One region of the Paenibacillus sp. FSL R10-2788 genome, then DNA from elsewhere that is predicted to be linked to it. Evidence: predicted binding sites of a transcription regulator. Region 1 holds the regulator's gene; the other holds the start of a gene.

Region 1 (13,144 bases):
TCCATTCTTTTTCCTCCCTTCTACTTATTGGCTCAACCATCTCTTTTCAATTCTAAACGACCTTCTTCCAGCAAAAAACCCCCCAGTTACGGGAGGTTCCGCTGAAAGGGATACAATCCCCTACAGACCAGGTATATAAATGAAAGAATTACAGCTTCTCTACATTAAAATACTGCGCTTCTGGATGGGCAAATACCATAGCCGAAACGGAAGCTTCGGGCTCCATCATAAAGCCTTCTGTAAGGTGAACACCGATATCCTCCGGAGATAACAACTTAAACAGTGGACCTTGATCTTCTAAATCCGGGCATGCAGGATAACCAAATGAAACACGGATCCCTTGGTATCTTGCCCCATGTCTTTGCTTCATCGTCATATCCGCCGGATCTGGGAAACCCCAAGTATCGCGCATCATATGATGGACACGTTCTGCCAGTCCTTCTGCCACTTCAAGTGCAACCGACTGCAAGGCGTGTGAACGCAGATAATCTCCGCTTTCTTTCAGCTGAGTAGACAATTCACGTACACCGTGACCTGCTGTTACAACTAGGAATCCAACATAGTCCATAATACCACTGTCAACAGGTTTCAAGAAGTCCGCCAAGCACAGATGAGGCTCTACCCCTTGTCTTGGGAAAGTAAAGGTATGCAGGATCTCGGACGTATTCTGTGGATTATACACTATAATATCATTCCCTTGCGATTGTGCAGGGAAGAATTGATACATAGCATGTGGAGTAATGGTACCCTCTAGCATCGCTTGATGGAGAATATCGTCTACGGTACCCTTCAGTTCAACAGTCCGCTGATCTCCAGCAGCTAATTGGGCTTCTACAGAACCCCGTAACCCCAAATGATGACCCAGCAGCATTTGCATATTCACATAGGGGATAATATGCCCCAATGGATAGTTACGCAGTACGTGGCGTTCTAAATCCGGTGGAACAAAAACAGGTGCATCTGGAGATATTTTGGAACGCACTGCTCTGGTTAGTTTCGGCAGTTCTTGCTTAGGCGCAACCGCAACCGCTGCTTCTGCCTCCACACGAATTTCCTCGGCAATCTTCTCCCGTTCTTCAGGGTTCATAAGCCGATTGGCAATATCCAGCCCGTCCATAGCGTCCTTAGCATACAATACTAGGCCGTCATATTCTGGACGAATACGGGTCTTCGTAAATTTACGGGTCAAAGCTGCGCCGCCAACCATAATCGGGACATCGATCCCAGCTGTACGTAAATCCTGAGCGGTGAGCACCATCTGCTGAGCAGATTTTACAAGCAGCCCGGACAATCCTATCGCATCAGCTTTTTCTCGACGGAAGGCTTCGATAATGGTCTCTGGTGGTACTTTTATACCCAAATTAATGATCTGATAACCATTGTTGGAGAGGATGATCTCCACTAGATTCTTACCAATATCATGCACGTCCCCTTTTACGGTCGCCAGCATAATTTTTCCTTTAACCGCTGTCTCATCCTTCTGCATAAACTGCTCTAGGTGATTCACAGAAGCCTTCATCACTTCAGCGCTTTGCAGCACTTCAGCAACAATCAATTCATTATTGTTAAATAACCGGCCGACTTCCGACATCCCTGCCATCAGCGGTCCATTGATGATCTCCAGCGGACCAGATTTAGTCAATGCTTCATTTAGATCAGGAATGAGTCCTTCCTTCGTACCTTCAACCACATAGGAGGCTAAACGTTCTTCAAGTGACAGGTTGGAAATCTTCTCTTTTTTCTCTACTTTTTTACCACGGAAAGCAGCTACAAAAGCAGAAAGCGTCTCATCATTCGTATTATAAATCAGTTCCTCAGCAAGATGACGTTCTTCGGCAGGAATGGAAGCATACCGCTCCACTTTCTCTGTATTTACGATCGCATAATCTAATCCAGCTTTTGTACATTCATAAAGGAATACTGAGTTCAACACTTCACGTCCCGCTTCCGGCAATCCAAAGGAGACGTTGCTGATGCCCAAGATCGTATGAACACCTGGAAGTGCTTCCTTGATCAAACGAATGCCGTCAATCGTTTCTTTTGCTGAACCGATATATTGTTCATCTCCGGTTCCTACAGGGAACACCAGCGTGTCAAAAATAAGATCTTCTCCTGCTAAACCATACTTGTTCACTAGCAAGTCATAGGAGCGTTTAGCCACTTCCAGTTTATCTGTCGCCTTAATTGCTTGTCCCGTCTCATCGATGGTACCTACAACAATAGCTGCGCCATATTTATGAATGATCGGCGTCACCAGCTCGAATTTCTCTTCACCATCTTCAAGGTTAATAGAGTTAATTATCGCCTTACCTTGGCAGTACTGCAAAGCTAAATCAATAACCTTAGGATCGGTAGTATCGATCATCAGAGGTACTTTAACCTTTTTCACAACCAGTTCTAAGAAAAGCTTAATATCTTCAATCTCATCGCGGTCAGGGTCTTGTACACACACGTCAATAACCTGTGCCCCACTCTTTACCTGAGCTCGGGCAATTTCTGAGGCTTCCTCATATTTACCTTCGACGATAAGACGTTTGAATTTACGAGAGCCAAGTACATTCGTACGTTCACCAACCATGTAAGGACGGTTGTCGTTCTCAATATAGATAGGCTCAATACCTGAAAGTGCAGGTGGATGATTACCTGCCAGCGGGCGTGGAGGATATTCGGAAAGTGCTTCCTTCATCGCACGGATATGCTCTGGTGTCGTTCCACAGCAGCCTCCCGCAATATTCAGCCAGCCTTTTTCAGCAAAGGCTGCAATCTTGCGAGCTAAAGAATCTGGAGATTCATGATAATGTCCATTCTCATCCGGCAATCCTGCGTTTGGATAACAGCTCACGGCTGCCGAGGAGATCTCCGAAAGCGAACGAATATGATCCCGCATGAACTCTGGACCAGTCGCACAGTTGAGGCCCATAGAGATAGGCTTCAGATGTTCTAATGAGATATAAAATGCTTCAATATTCTGACCCGCCAGTGTAGTACCCATTGGTTCAATTGTTCCTGAAATCATAACCGGTAATGTGATGCCAGTCTTTTCAAAAGCATTACGAATACCAATACTTCCAGCTTTAACGTTAAGTGTATCTTGAGAGGTCTCCAGCAGCAAAACATCTACTTTACCGTCGATCAATGCCACTGCTTGTTCCTCATAGCTATCAACTAGCTCTTGGAAAGTAACGCCTCCAGTTACTGAGAGCGTTTTTGTTGTTGGACCCATAGCCCCCACGACGTATCGCGGACGGTCAGGTGTGTCATATTTGTCTACTGCTCTGCGAGCCAACTCTGCTGCCGCTAGATTGATCTCACGTGCGCGCTGAGGAATATCATATTCAGCCAGTACAACAGAGGTTGCACCAAATGTGTTAGTCTCAATGAGATCAGCCCCTGCTTCGAGATACTGCTCATGAATCGTCTGAATGACTTCTGGACGTGTTAATACCAGCATTTCATTACAGCCATCCAGCTCATCGCCACCAAAATCTTCTCCAGTAAGAGGCACCTGTTGGATCATTGTGCCCATTGCGCCATCAAGGATCAAAATCCTTTGTTGTAAGCTTTCCTCAAGTGTATATTTAGCCAACTAATAGTCCCCCCAGTAAAACATTAGAGTAAGTTTAGCAGAATAAAGGAATTTCGAAAAGCCTTCCTTTCCACTCTGCTTTATCTGTTATTGCTCAGCAACCGTTGTGAACCTTTGAATCATGGTTTCACAGACAGCTCTTTGCTAGGCATAGAGTGCTGTGTCCGGGCTGTCACATGTGAAGTGACATTATATTGTCCTTCCTTTTCAAGGGTCCCTTCAGCTTGATAGACTCCTTTACCTGTTAGCTTTCCCTTAAGCTCTATTTTCTGTCCCTTATCATTTTTATTCACAATTTCGAACAGAACCTCTTTTGCATCATCTACTGCCTCGTTATCTTGGGTCACCACAGCTTCAAAGGTTACCTTTTGATTTACAACAACTTCTTCAGGACTCCATTGTAGTTCGACTTTGATAGGTTCCATAGACATGTTCATATTCATGTTATGTATTTCTGAATGCTTGGTTCCATTTGAAGAACATCCACCTAGTACTAAAAGTGTTGCACCTAATAATACAGCGACTAATTTCTTCGATCTCATCATTTGGAGCCCTCCCAATCATTATCGAATAATAAAAATCTACCAATTCATGTTATACATCTCCATCTATTATACACATTATTATTGGTTTTTCAGTATTTTGCATCAATTCCGCATTAGACTTGTGACTTAAATCATTTACTTAAAAAATCTAATGAAATCCTTATGTTAGTATGTATGTACAGAAAAGCAGCGAGTTTCTTAGGATCTTAGAAACTCGCTGCTTTTATAAAGTCTTTATGTTGGAGCTAATAGCTCTGTATATCTTACAAGGATTGAACTAGTGGAAGAAGCTCCTCAAGGTGATTGATTTCATGATCCGGATGAATATCAAGACTAGGTGCTCTACCTTTTCTATTAATCCAGACCGTGGTCAACCCTGCTGCCAGCCCCCCACGGATATCCGTTGTAAGCTTATCGCCGACCATAACCGCTTGCTCAGGAGTTACATCAAGAAGCTCTAAAGCATGCAGGAAAATTTCCTTATCCGGTTTGCCTTTACCAAAGCTTCCGGAAATCACAATATGATCAAAGAAAGGAATTAACTCTGGCACACCATCTAGTTTTTCTTGTTGCAGTGCAGGACAACCGTTCGTAAGTAGCAAAAGCTTCACTTGACCCCGTAACTGCTCCAGTACATGCATTGTTTCTTCATAGATGTATGGACGTTTTCTGCGCTCTGCTGCGAATTTAGTTGCCAAGGTCTCAGCTAGTGCTTCGTCTTCCACCCCTAAGGCTGCAAGTCCGCGACGCCAAGACTCTTTACGATAAACCGGTGCAAGCTGCTCCAATTGACGGAATTCTGGCTGTTCACCTGCCGTAAAGTTAGCCCAGAGTGCTTCATATGGATTAATTCCGATCATCTTTGTAAATGGGAACGTCTCATAAGATTCATACAAGCTACTTGCTTCCTTACGAACTGCAACTTCTAGTTCTTGTGGATCAATCGTATCCCCGGCGGCTTCACAAGCAGAACGAAATGCTTCTTCGACGCTCCGATCATCCCACAGCAATGTATCATCAAGGTCAAATAGTACAGCAGAAATTGGCATTACAGGTCTCCCTCTCCCTTTAACTGGTCTAGTTCTATTCGTGAACTACTTCAATGTTGTGAGCTTTAGCAAATGCTTCTAATCGTGTACTCATCGCATTAGTATCATAGCGATTCATAAGTCTTGTGAAAATCCATTTCGTACGTTTCCCTTTGTGCTTAATGACTACAGCTCCACGCGAAAGGGTGATTTTCTCAATATCTGCAGCTGGAAGCCCGCGTTCGCGATTGAATTTAATAGTAGACAGTCTTGCTTTTTCCACCTTCAAGTACGGACGACGGAAGAACAATAGCGCTGCCAGCAAATAGTACAGTACTACTCCCAACCAATTAGCCAGCATGCCATTTCCTTTGGCCTGATCAATAGAACCAACTACCCAAAACATAGTGCCAAGTATCACTAACACTACCGGAAATGCAATGTTGCGACCTTTAAAGACTTCGGCATTCTGGGTAGGAGATTTAGAGGCATAAATCGTATCCTTGCCTTGTTTCTTTCTTTGCTTGTTGATTTGCTGTGTGTTGCGTTGAACCATTCTTTCCCAAGAACGGGCCATGTGCGTTCCCCCTAGTCATCCTGAAATATCTATGAAAAGGAACAGCGAGCTAATGTTTAAGCCCCTTGTTACCTTGTTCATGCTCATCGTTATCTACTACTTCAATAGTATTTAATTGTGCTCGGAAGTTATTGCGGATATTCCCCAGGTAAATTTCACGAAGCTTGGCGCGTTCCGCCACTTCCTCTTGATTAAGGCCTACGCTCTTCTGTTTGCGTGCCAATTCGTTAATTCGCGCGACCAACTCATCAATATTCAATACTTTCCCTCCCCCTATAAATTAATTCTAACTCTGCCATGAGAAAAAGAGCTTGTCAAGGTCTACTCCCTGCAAGCTCTACTGGTCATTCTATTATGTTCTCAGAAAATTAATAAATAGGTAAAGTAAGTATGTCTCCAGCGTTAATTTGACTACTCTTAATCCCACTTGAACGTTTAATTCCTTCTATATAAACAACTGTCTTCATATCAGCCGGTTTATTCTTAAGGGCAATACTCCATAGTGTATCTCCACGTTCAACCACAATCCGCTTCTCTTCCTTCATTATAGTCGTCGATCCTGCAAATACATTTCCCACTACTGTTAGGCCAGAAAATACTAGCACGATAATCAATATTAACTTAATAAAGAAGTCCTGACGGAACAACGAAATCATCCCTCCTAGCAAACGTTCCGTTATCTCTTTCACCTTAGCGGAATTACGGGCAACGTCATTATGTCCTAAAGATTCAACCACTGGGGCCTTATCGTAGATGCTGCGGTATGTACTGTATTTTAGCATAATTATCATCCTCCAAACACTTGTTCTTACTTTCGAATTCATAATAACACGAACATGTGTTTTGTTCAATACTATTTCAGAACAATTGTTCTCTTTTTTTCGAGAGACTCAAGTGGTTCATTTTATTATCATTTGTCTACCATTTTTTAACTCTAGCAGATTAATATTTATAATAGTTAGAACTTATGTTTGTGCGAACGGTAGTTCTATGTTATAATTTTCCCAAACATTACTATATGGGGTTGATTCCAATGTCAAAGATTTCAAGTCGCCAGCTGGCGATCCTGGAATTTATACGAAGCGAAGTCCGCAGCAAGGGTTATCCACCTTCCGTCCGGGAAATTGGAGAAGCTGTTGGCCTTGCTTCCAGCTCCACAGTTCACGGTCATTTGGACCGGCTTGAGAAGAAGGGACTTATTCGTCGAGATCCAACGAAGCCACGTGCAATAGAATTACTAGGCCAAGAGGATTCAGAGAATGTTCACCAATTCGCCCAGACCATCTCACGGATTCCTGTCGTAGGTAAAGTTACCGCCGGGGTACCTATCACTGCTACAGAGAATATCGAGGACTACTTCCCACTTCCTACTCACTATGTAGGTGACAACAAAGTATTTATGCTGTCAGTTATGGGTGATAGTATGGTGGATGCTGGCATTATGAATGGTGATTATGTAATTGTTCGCCAACAACAAACAGCGGACAACGGAGATATCGTTGTAGCCATGACTGAAGAAGATGAAGCAACCGTTAAGACCTTTTACAAGGAACGTGATCATATACGGCTTCAGCCGGAGAATCCAGCTTATGAGCCTCTTCGCCTTAATCGCGTAACTATTCTCGGAAGAGTCATCGGATTGTTTCGAGATATCCACTAAGTATGCACTCCTACCATAAAAGGCTGTTCCGCAAATGCGGAACAGCCTTTTTTCTGTGTATTTTGCTTTCTCAACCACTAACGAACATTTGTTCTCGTTCGCTAAAATGGGCATTTTCTATGAATAACCGTTTAGGCGTTCTGCTCATATCCTAATTAGAAAGGAGTGTTGTGCATAATGCCAAATTACCGAATTATTGTAGATCTGACCCAACGAATGTTATATCTTCTGGACAATGATATTGTGATTAGAGGTTTCCCTGTCGGTATTGGTAAGATGTTAACCCAATCCCCAGTGGGAGAATTCACGATTATTAACAAACAACCCAATCCAGGCGGTCCCTTTGGTGCCTTTTGGATGGGACTGTCTAAACCACACTACGGGATTCATGGAACGAATGATCCTTCCTCCATTGGGAAAGAGGTATCCCACGGCTGTATCCGGATGTACAACGAGGATGTGTTAACACTCGCAGCTATCGTCCCTATAGGAACACGAGTAACGATAAGGAATTGAATTCGCTGAGGACGTCACAGCCCCCAAATCACCATATACAGAATGGGGGTCATTACATAAGTAAGTATTTTTTCATTAGCATACTAGGAGTTTGGTGATTATATGTCGAATATTGTTAACAGGATTGCAAATTGAAAAGGATGTGTTTAGTTTTGAATAACTCAAAAATTAGAACCCTCGTCGATTTTAAAGTCGATGCACTGGGTAAGCTGTCCGGTTTACTTTTAAATGATGAACAAGCTAGTGGAAAAAAAGTGAATTTGCTCACCTCTTTTGGCAGCATTCAGGGAATCGTCTCTCCAGCCGTCTCCAACAAAGAGGATGTATTTGATTTAAAATCTTTGATGGATGATGTAATAGTAGACGAATACATATCTTATTTGGGAGCAGAACACCCTGATAAAAATTTCAGCTATAACTTTGTTGTCCTCAATGACGTTACTGTAAGACCTTATGCTAGTTATGGGACTCCGATCGAATACAAACAGCTGATTGTTTATACCGATCATATCACTGCCTTCAATTTTCTATAGGTTACATACTTACCTTAAAAAGCACCCTTGCAGCAACCCCCAATTTTGCGCCATTTGCAGAATCGGCAGGTTTCTCCGGGTGCTTTTTTTGGGCTAATTCCGAAGCCGATCCTATAATTCCACGAATTTCCCTTTTAAAAGATACTAGTGGGGATCATTCAGGCATATCTTTCAATAAGCAACAATTTGAGTCTAATGAGATAACTGGGAGGTGATTATATGCTGATTATCTTAGTGTACTTATTTGCTATTTTAGGAGTTGTTTTAATTCTAAGTGCCGCCATTATAAAATTGAAAACGCTATCCACTTCATCTGATATTTCTATGCTAGTTAATGCGGCTGCATCCTTTAACATCATTTTCACCAAAACATTCATTCCCCCCAATCAATCTCACTTGATCGCACTTAACGAACCTAATAAAAAATTAGCAATAGGCACCAGAAATCCGAAGAACAACAAAAAAGCAGTAGCAAAGCTATACTCTTTCGATAATGTAATGGGATCCGAGATTGTGGTTAACGCACTTACCCTTTCAAAAGTCTCCAAAAGACAACAAAACAGCAAAACAACTGCAACTAGTGCAGATATTAACGTCCTTAAGGAACCTGATGAAGAAGCTAATGTGATAGAAGAACTCACGCTTAAAATATATATGAACAGCAAAGAAACGCCTGTGTATTGTATTTCCTTCTTGCCGGGTTTATTGCCTATTCGACAATCCGACAACCAGTACAAGGAAGCTTACTCCCAAGTACAACAATTGCATGCACTCTTCAGGTCAATCGTATCTGAATAATTAAGTTGTTATCGCCATACCTCTCATTTGATTTCGAAATAGAAAGAACCTAAAATTGCACACTAAACCCATCAAACTGGTGAATACCCGTACCATGTGCCACTACCTTTTGCTCACGTAACTCGCGAACTGCCTTTTTGACCTCTTGTAAAATAGATGGATCTAAACCCAGCGTATTATGAGAGCCATATACTTGGGTAACCCCTGGAATTTCTGTAATCTTCTCTAAGGATGCCACTAAATCAACCGGACTAGTCGAAGGGTAAAAAGCATAGATTGGCGTAACGTCATATAATAAATCACCTGTAAACAGATATCCGTTGGCATGATCAAATAGGCTGATATGACCTGGCGAATGACCTGGTGTGTGGTAAATTTCTATTTCGCGCCCACCTATGTCGAGCACATCCCCCTCTTGTAAAAGAGCCGTTGGTTTCCCTTGAAAAGGTATGTAGGTGTTAGGATCAAAGGTTTCAGGAACAGGAAGGGTGATGTCTCGACTCATATCCTTTCGAATCTGGGCAAGGGACAAGCCTTTTATTCCGTTAATCAGCCAATCCTCATCCTCTTTATGAACATAGATTGTCTCGAATTGTCCGTGACTGCCAATATGATCTGCATGCACATGTGTAGTTATGACAGCGATAGGTAAATCCGTTAACTGATCCGTTATTCTTTTTATATTATCAATACCTAATCCCGTATCAATTAACGCGGCTTGTTTTTGCCCCAAGAGTAAAAAAGAATGCACCTTTTCCCAATGTCCATATTCACTGATTGCATAGGTGGTCGGATCAATTTCCGTTACTGTAAACCAACGATCTTTAATCAATTACGCTCCCCCATTCCATTTTTCCCTTACATGCTCTTCACCCTTATAATAATCCGCCTGTTCATCCGCTTGATAGATTTCTTGATAAGGCAAAATGTTGATTTTGCCTGAGTCTGGATATTCGCAAACATCTATTCCCTGATTCGTTCGGAGATCCAGATACCTGCATGGTGCATCCGTATGATTATAAAGCTGGTGCGCCCCTTCCGGTCCCATTTCGAAAAATATTACATTTCCTTCCGTAACCTCCGTAATACCCTCAGGCGTTCTTAACATCGCTTTTCCCGCTAAAATCACAAATATCTCTTCAGCATTTCTATGAAAATGATAAGGATAAGAATATTTATCAGGATCTAAAGATCTGATATCAAAAACTAAATGCTTGGAGCCCACCATTTCAGCTAATCTTTCACTCGTATGCCAAGCAAACTCTGGGATCGGGGACTGTTTTTGAGTAAATGAGACCGTATTTTCATTAAAAATCTTCACCATCTGCAACACTCCTCCTCCTTAAATTTTGCGTTCAATTACAACAAATAAAGAATCCCAGCTATAGCTAATGAAATAAGACCACCTAAAGCGGACCCATTCGCTACTTTGTTTTTAGTTTTACGGTCTTGTTTAGATTCCGAATAAAAGTTACCTCTTTGTTGTGTACCTGTCGTGAAGGCTCCAACACATATACCTGAAATTATAAAAAATCCCAAGCCTATGTAAATAAAAATTTGCATGAACTTACTCCTTCGCAGGTAAGAATTAGTTATCTATATATAAGATATTTTAACATTAAATTCCTCTGCTACGCGCCATGACTTTCGGACCCAGATGACGCTATTTGCTTATTTTCAGCCTTTGGAGCATGGTTTCGGACTCCAGTGACGTTATTCCTAAGAATGAGGCTCATATTGAGTGTTTTTAATGCCAATAGCGACTATGGGGTCCTTTAGTATCCAAAATGTGGGATAAAGCTTCATATAAGGTCTGCTGGGTCCTACACCGGGCTCATACGCGAAATTTGCAACCTCAGCAAATGGAAATTGGCGTTCAAATGAAGTAAGGTACCAAAAAGAAGAAGTGTGCCAACAACCATTTTTTGATTATGGTTATGGCACACTTCTTCTACTCCATACAACCCCTTCGGTTCTGTTTACACTTAATTCCTTTCAAGTTCAAGTGTTGCCAGTGAAACCATCACCCAAGGTGCAAAGTTATTCGACGAATCACCCTTAGGATTGTGTATCCGAAAAAGAAAAGCTTCCCCCGCCTGATTTTTCCAGACCATATAATCTTCTATCCCCTTATCACTGGTAGCCTGCAGATATAATTCTGCAAAACCTAGAGGATGTTCAATTAGTTCCCCGCTATGGTCGTTTGCTTTACCAATTGCAGAAAGCTCGGTTTGTCCCTGTTGCTTCAAAGCTGTGAGATCGTAACCGGCAGGCAAGTGTTCAATTTCGGCATAATAGGTTGGATCCTCAGTTAATGATAAACGACCAGACTGTGAGTCTAGTGTGAAACCCTGAAAAACATACAGGGAATATCCATCACCTTGCCCAAGTGTACCTTCTTGCCCTGAGACCCCTCCCTCCTGTTCACCAAATGCTTTGGTCTTTGGTCGATCGGATGCTAGAGGATCTGTGGCCTCCGGACTGGCGGACTCCTGCGCCTCCATAGAAGGAGTAGCAGAAGGTTCGGGAGTGGTTGTAGCTTCGACAACTGGCGTAGGCGCTGCACTTGACGCTGTAGGCTCTGCCTCGTTTGTTGTTTTATTGTTACTACATGCACCGAGAATTGAGGCAGACAGAAGAATACTAGTAGCTGTAGTTAATAATATTTTTTTCATTACGCACCTCCTTATTACTATAATAGTTATTACCCACATGACTAACGTGTCCTCTTATTCTTCAAAATCTTTTCTTCATTTTTATTGCTACGGATTGAAAAATTTCATTCAATCGACTCACTCTTATTGACAGCTATGGAGTTGTGCTCGAAATTCAAATTGTTCCCGGACGATTCGGGCACCTACTATCTTAATTAATGCCACCAGATTCCATAAAGTGACCCATGAGATCTTAGTTCTTCTCGGTTTCATAAGGTTAATTGGACTGAGCAAGAGCAAGGTAGACGATAAATCAATTAAAGTGAAAAAAATTTACAATCACTTTTACTTTAACACTTTTAGAATATACAAAAATAATAAAATAGCGACTCACAGCCAACCACGGGGGGGTTCTGTAAATCGCCATCCTTAATGATCTGTAACTCAGATTTGTGTCAACACTCTTTGATAAATCCTTTAAAAGTCAGAGCGATGCGAGAATATAAGCAATGTCTGTCATGACTATGTACACTCGTCTGAAGAGTTATTTTTTTGATTTATAACTTCTTACTAATAAACTTATACCTTTAAAAATCAAAACCACTAATATCCCGAAAATTATCAAAGTTAATATTAAGTTTGACCAAACTATATCCAAATTCACTCCTCCGTCTCTGCATTTAATTCTTCTATATCCCATCATATCCCATTATTTATGATAAATGAACAGCTTCTTACACGTTAAAATTGTTAATCAACAATATGCCAATTTTGATATTCACCTGTAAAACATCCTCGAATAACCTTAACCTCAGCTATTTGTGGGCATTTCGCGGGCATTTTTCGTAGACATATCATTGATGGTTACAAAACCACTATTTTGCCCAAACAAAAAAACCCTCAACACCAAAGGTGTCAAGGGTTTAAAGGTTCTAGTACAAAGTCATGTATTGGTTTCTTTCCCACTCGTGAACCTGAGTACGATAGATATCCCATTCGATTTCTTTCAGCTCGTAGAAGTGAGCCAGCGCATGTTCGCCGAGAGCTTCGGTAATTACATGGCTGCGGATCATTTCGCTTAGCGCTTCTTTCAAATCGGATGGCAAGCTCGGGATGCCTTCTTCAATACGCTCTTCCTCAGACATCACATAGATGTTACGGTCAATTGGGGCTGGAAGATCAAGCTTACGCTTAATTCCGTCTAGCCCTGCTTTCAACATAACAGCAAGTGCGAGGTATGGGTTAGC
Region 2 (6,340 bases), 1.4 Mb from region 1:
AAAAAAAGTCTAAGGATACATAGGAACGTTAGTTCTCATGTACCCTTAGCATAAAGCAATTACACACTAATATCAAGTGTTTTTCCCAAATTCGGAGCAACGCTTTTGCCCAGCATTTCCACCATAGTTTGGCTCTGGGTTTCAGCCTGATTCTTGGCAATATTCATGACCTGTATCCCAACATTTTGAGCTAAGGATGCTTGGCTCATTGCCATTGATAATGCAGCTATATCCATATTGCACCTCCTTTGTGTATATCCTGTTTATCGACTGTCCGCCTTCAATTCATTAGGTGATTGGCATTTGTTTGCCAATTCGCCCAAACGGCTTATCTCCTTTTTACATATCTTGTGCTGTAGTCATTAATCATTAGGAGGAATTGAAAATGGGTATGGAACATGGTTGTGGTTGTAACGTAGGTCCGGTAGTAAGTCCAGCATCAGTAGGTCCGGTGTGTAGTCCTTGGACTTCTACAGGAGCAATCCTGGTACTTTTCATCTTGCTGGTTATCATCACTAAAGCTTGCTTATTCTAAGTTAGCTGATGTGAAGTGTAGCCCCGTCTGGCGAATGCCAGGTGGGGCTATTCTGTTGCCTGGGGATGGTCAGACAGATCGTTATTTAAACATAAATTCCACCCGGGTTCCGTCTGCATAATCCTCCAGCTGATTGCCAACCCAGCTTCCTGCCCCGCGGTTATCGCTTGGCGTTATGTATTCAATGTCGGCACCAACGCCGCCTTCCTCACACATAGCCATTGGCCATTCATCCCGGTCATATCCCTTTTTAGTAGGGATCCCTTTTAAGGACTCTTTGCGGTTCTCTTCAGCCTGCTCTCGGTTAATCGTACATGTGGCGGATTCACCTTTCGCAATGGCATCCTGAATATGCTTGGCGGTCTCAGGATAGCGGTCTGATGGGAAGGTTAGCTGAACAACACTCGAATTGGATGGAGACGAGGGGTCTGTAGGCTCTCCGTTTTGTTCAAACCAGTAACTAGCCAAAGCAAGTAATGCAACAATGATGAGACTGGAGATCCATTTTTTCACTTTCAATTCTGCTCCTCCTTTTTTGGCACTTAAAATAGTATATCTTATATCATAATTCAGTGCGATTTAATATAATTAGGTAAAATAAAGGAGGACGTAACTGGATATGGAGTACATAATTACCATTGAGGATCAGACGCTTATTACGGCTGCCGAAGATATAATTACCAGACGTTATGAATGGGGGCGTCATCATGTGGGTGCAGCGCTTCGTACTAAAACAGGAGAGATTTTTACAGCGGTACATGTGGAAGCCAGCATGGGGAGGATTACAGTCTGTGCAGAAGCGATGGTGATTGGCAAAGCGATATCCGAAGGTTATAAGGAATTTGATACGATTGTTGCGGTAAGGCATTCTGATCCAGACAGCGAGGAAAAAGAGATTAAAGTAGTCTCTCCCTGCGGCATGTGCCGAGAGTTAATTGCGGATTACGGAATAGACTGCAAGATAATTGTATCGGAGGATGACCGATTAGCTAAATATGAAATCACTGAGCTATTGCCTTTAAGGTACACGAGATAAGAAAAAAGTAATGAGGAGCCGCTGAGCTCCTTTTTTTGTTGAGCCGTGAAATTATTCAGCAGTTCCTTATATCGTCCCAACTTATTTTACAACTTCATGTCCATTCGCTGAGTTCATGTCACTATTGTCCCCATACTATAACTTAAAAAGATTTAAAAGGATGGTGAGAATAGATGGAGCAGCGGATTATTCGTCAGATGGTTGATTCAGCATCAAGGTTCGTGGGCGATGTGCAGTGGCAGATGGCTTTTCGCAGATTACAAATGGCTCCGGCGGATTCGGGACTGTCGTCCTCGGCTCAGCTATTGCTGAATACCCTCTATTACTTGCAGGGAAAGGGTGTGATAAGCGGCCAACATGATTATTTGGAAAGTGCAGACGAGCTTATGGAGAAGCTTAAAAATACCAGTGGGCAATATGCTGCGCTTCATGGCTACGAGCTGGGCGCAATCAATAATCAGTCCCAGGCTCTAATTGACAATCAGCGGAATTGGGTCGTCAACAGTGCGATACGCTGGTCTAGGGCCGGCGGGATCGTAACGATGTGTTATCACGCTGCATTACCGGGGACAGCGCCAACTTGGGGGAATGTAAATACGAGCCTAAGCAATGCTGATTTTGATAAATATATAACCTCAGGTACCACCCAGTATAATGCGCTGTTAGCTGATCTGGATAAGATAGCCCTGTCGCTGAAAAAGCTTAATGACGCAGGGATTCCTGTACTTTGGCGGCCGTATCATGAAATGAATGGTGGATGGTTTTGGTGGGGGCAAAAGAGCAATTACGTTGCATTGTGGAACCTTATGTTCGATCGTTTTACCAATTATCATAAGCTGCATAATTTATTGTGGGTTTGGAGTCCAAATGCAAAAAATCAGTGGTGTGATGAGCCGGCAGAATACTATCCGGGCAGTGATAAGGTAGATGTGCTGGCGCTCGACATTTATGACGCGGATTTCAAGATTAGCCATTATGATAATTTATGGGATCTGGGTCGTGGCAAGCTGATTGCGATTGGTGAGAATGGAGAGCTTCCGTCTGCTGAACTGTTGTCCAAAACGCAGCCCAAATGGTCTTATCAGCTGACCTGGGGGAAACTCCTCTATGAGAAGAATACCGATGCTGTGATAAAAGCTTTTATGAACGACAAAATGGTATTCACACGAGAGGAGTATGCTGCTGAGGCCGCCGCTTTCGCTGCTATCGGGGATAGTGTGCTGGAGAGTGGACTCTGTGGGCAATACTACAATAACATGACGCTTAGCGGCACACCTGCACTTTTGCGTAGGGATGCCAATATTAACTTTTCATGGAGACAAGGTTCGCCTGATCCTGCCATTCGTGTAGATGCGTTTTCTGTGCGGTGGAGTGGGAAGCTGACGGCTGCTTTTAGCGAGATTTATACCATTTATTCCTACTCTGATGATGGGATACGGGTATGGATTGATGGCGGGCTAGTCATTGATAGTTGGGTGAATCAGAGCGGCCAGGAACGAAAAGGAAGCATAAGTCTGATAGCAGGTAAGCCGTATGAAATAAAGGTGGAGTATTATGAGAATGCGGGCGACGCCCGGGTTGTTTTGCAGTGGGAGAGTCCTAGCCAGATCAAGGGGGTTATCCCAGCGGGGGCATTTTATCTTCCTTAAAAAAGAGTACTTCAAGTGTACAAGCGCAAGCAAAAAGCCCCGGTTTTCCGGGGCCTTTTTACGTATGAGCGTCTTAAATTTGTTCGCGGTAGCTAATGTTGTTGGCGATCTTTTCGTCACGAACGGCTTTGCGCAGAACATCTTTGACGGTTTGGGCATCATGGATTTTTCGAAAAAGAAGCTGAGGCGCTGAGGCATCATCAGAAAATACAGTTAATGACCCGATGCCAAGCATCCGGTCCATTATTGACTGTTTCACGGATAAATCGCGTACGCGCAGCAATTCGATTTCTTCAACATTTTTACCGATAAGTCCGGTCTTTAACATAATGCGCTGACTTGTAATGGTATATGAAGTTGTGTTAAGAGCTATAATTCCTTTAAGTCGATCTGAGATGCCGGCAGGTTTGCCTTTCCAGAGCACAACTTCTTGATTGACATGATTATCTTCTGCTGGTCGATGGGCGGTCACTGGAGCGGTACCGTTAAGGCTGGTTCCACATTCTCCACAAAATTTAGCGCCCTGCTTGTATTCCGCTCCGCAGGTGGTGCAATAAGGCATAAATACCCTCCTTTTCTGATCACAATTAAAATAATTATAACATAACAGTCATTTTACATATATTTCATTTGCGCTTTACACAAACCGACATTATCCTGTTAAGTGGAGGGATAAATAATGAAAAAAGCTTTACTAATAGGAATGCTGATGATGACTGTCATCCTTAGCGCCTGCAGCAATAATTCAACTTCATCGGCACCTGCCACGGAGGAAGAAGTGCAGGAGACCGTGCAAAACTTCTACAATGAAATGTCTAAACTTGAAGAGTCAGGAAAAACTTCTTTAGCGGAGTTCAACGAAGCCATTGCTGGTTATTCAGCAGGAGAACTCACGGACAAGCAGTTGGAGAAGAAAATTAAGCAATTCCAGAGTACCGCAACTGATTTATCGAATCAAGCCGAGAAAGTAAAAATTTCCTCCAGCTTGCCTGAAGACATTCGGAAGTTGCTCGAAGAGTCTAAAGTTGCCTTTGAAAGTGCTTATTCTTTAAAAGAAGAGGCCTCTCAAGGTGCTGATTCCGCAAACGTTACGGCTGAGCAATTTAATGAATTGAATCAGAACGCTGATGTAGCGATGTTATTCGGTATTTCCAAGCTTAACGAGGCAAGAGAAGCAACAGGACTTATAGACTCCGAAGGTCAGGCTACCTCAGAGTCTGGGGACGTTGTTCAAGAATAAATCAAATCAGGCGCTGCGCAGTTTATCTGTCAGCGTCTTTTTGCTGCGAATTTTAGCTTGAATAGATATACATTAATATACATCTTTTGAATAAAGAGTGACCCTTAAAAAGGTATCTTTTTCCTAATTATTGATTAATATGCGAAGATGCGGATATAATACAAACATACGTTCGTGTTGAGAGGAATAGATATATAATTAAGGAGGGGTTACCATGGGCAAAAAGCTGGAGAAAAACGGGCTGTGGGAAAGCAGCCGCATGATGCTGCCGGAGCATAAGATACGAATTATAAGAGATGAACGGGAAACGCTGCGCCGCATCAAGCCTATTCTGGATGAGCAGAAGCTGGAGGAGATTGAATGTACACTGGCTTTGTCGTTGCGGAGTCATATACGAGTGACAGTTGTTCTTTTTGACCCTTTTGAAAATACGATGTTAAGTGGTTTTGTGACTTCCATTCACACCCACTCGCGTGAGTTTAAGCTGCAGTGGGCGGAGGAATGGAAGTGGATCGATGTGGATGATATTGTCGAGGTCTACATCGTTTAATGCTGAGAACCGTTGCCTTCGCTTTTCTCATAAGCGATTAAGGTAACGGTAGGATTACCGGTCAGATGTGCAATGGAAGCTTCAGCATTCCGAATAATTTCCAGTGCTTCTTCCTGTTCACTAAGGGCTGCAACTTTATAGCTATCGCTATGAATATCCATATGTCTCCCACCTTTCGTTAAATATTTTGTCCTTTTTTGTGGAAATCATCCTAAAGGGGACAGGGGTACAGGCAAATAGGGCAGCGGCATCATTGAATATACCAAAGGGGTGATTCTATGCTGACTTTGGAGCAATTGAGGGAAAAATCCGCGGCGCGTCTGGTCGGGCTTCATCCTGTCTTGGCGGCAGGTGCGAATGTTTTGATTCAGCAAAGCCATGCGAGAGGAGTCCCTATCGTTATTACTCAGGGTCTACGGACCATTGCTGAGCAAAATGCTTTGTATGCGCAGGGGAGAAGCAAACCAGGACCGATAGTTACCAACGCTAAAGGCGGTACCAGCTATCATAATTATGGTCTTGCGTTTGATTTTGCGCTTTTGCTGCCGAATGGCACTAGCCTTTCTTGGGATATCAATCGTGATGGTGATAAGGATAAGACAGCGGATTGGCAAGAGGTTGTACAGGAGGCTAAGCGGCTTGGTTTAGAATGGGGCGGGGACTGGACCTCTTTTAAAGATTATTCACATCTGCAAATGACTTTCGGTTTAACTATAGATCAACTTCGGGCAGGTAAACGTCCAACGACGGACCAAGCCAAAGAGGCTTTAAAAAAGATTACCGGAGGGGATGATCAGGTGAACAAAGACGTTACAGTGACCATTAACCTAAACGGCCGCAAGCTTACCGATGGCGTTCTTGATACCGGAATAACCTATGTGCCCATACGTGCGCTGGCTGAGGCGCTTGGAGCAAAGGTTACTTATGATGCTGTGACTAAGACAGTTAATGTAGTAAAAGAGTAAAACCACCATGCATAGACAGTGCCGTCCAAGGGGAAATTATCAGTGATAACTAACCTTAAAGGGAGGCATAACACTGTGAACAAGCTGATAACAAGCCTTGCATGCGGTACTGTATTATCAATGAGTCTAATGGGAGCTAGCTATGCATCAAATGCCGTGGGATCAGCAGCATTGGGCGGTATCCCAGCCGCGAATACCGGGATGGATGGGACTGCGGAACACACTCGGATGATGAATACGGAAGGCAATTTAATGAACGGCACCACGGGAACAATGAATCAGCATGAGAGCATTATGAAAGATAAGATCCGCATCGATGATAATTACAGACCTAACAACTACAGAACCAACAGCACTGTCAACCC

Evidence for each region. The regulator LexA, encoded in region 1, represses DNA repair genes until DNA is damaged. The targets are predictions, from matches to a motif close to CGAACATATGTTCG.
Region 2: a site for LexA is predicted at 4,622-4,635, ahead of NSQ50_RS23295 (YolD-like family protein). Genes of this name have one in related genera too.

Annotation. Positions count from the first base shown of each region.
Region 1 is NZ_JBBOQA010000001.1:3,831,613-3,844,756, forward strand. It holds gene rnz (ribonuclease Z) at 1-5, opposite strand, end outside; gene metH (methionine synthase) at 149-3,526, opposite strand; gene NSQ50_RS16995 (FixH family protein) at 3,706-4,131, opposite strand; gene NSQ50_RS17000 (HAD family hydrolase) at 4,395-5,180, opposite strand; gene NSQ50_RS17005 (hypothetical protein) at 5,215-5,736, opposite strand; gene NSQ50_RS17010 (DUF896 domain-containing protein) at 5,786-5,995, opposite strand; gene NSQ50_RS17015 (LysM peptidoglycan-binding domain-containing protein) at 6,105-6,518, opposite strand; gene lexA (transcriptional repressor LexA) at 6,770-7,396, shown strand; gene NSQ50_RS17025 (L,D-transpeptidase) at 7,574-7,912, shown strand; gene NSQ50_RS17030 (hypothetical protein) at 8,065-8,445, shown strand; gene NSQ50_RS17035 (hypothetical protein) at 8,665-9,243, shown strand; gene NSQ50_RS17040 (MBL fold metallo-hydrolase) at 9,293-10,075, opposite strand; gene NSQ50_RS17045 (cupin domain-containing protein) at 10,076-10,567, opposite strand; gene NSQ50_RS17050 (DUF5316 domain-containing protein) at 10,603-10,806, opposite strand; gene NSQ50_RS17055 (hypothetical protein) at 11,229-11,918, opposite strand; gene glnA (type I glutamate--ammonia ligase) at 12,830-13,144, opposite strand, start outside.
Region 2 is NZ_JBBOQA010000001.1:5,225,907-5,232,246, reverse strand. It holds gene NSQ50_RS23330 (YjfB family protein) at 60-236, opposite strand; gene NSQ50_RS23325 (hypothetical protein) at 386-535, shown strand; gene NSQ50_RS23320 (NucA/NucB deoxyribonuclease domain-containing protein) at 617-1,048, opposite strand; gene NSQ50_RS23315 (cytidine deaminase) at 1,155-1,571, shown strand; gene NSQ50_RS23310 (glycosyl hydrolase) at 1,745-3,220, shown strand; gene NSQ50_RS23305 (PH domain-containing protein) at 3,294-3,782, opposite strand; gene NSQ50_RS23300 (hypothetical protein) at 3,900-4,460, shown strand; gene NSQ50_RS23295 (YolD-like family protein) at 4,675-5,010, shown strand; gene NSQ50_RS23290 (hypothetical protein) at 5,007-5,171, opposite strand; gene NSQ50_RS23285 (M15 family metallopeptidase) at 5,289-5,975, shown strand; gene NSQ50_RS23280 (WGxxGxxG family protein) at 6,051-6,340, shown strand, end outside.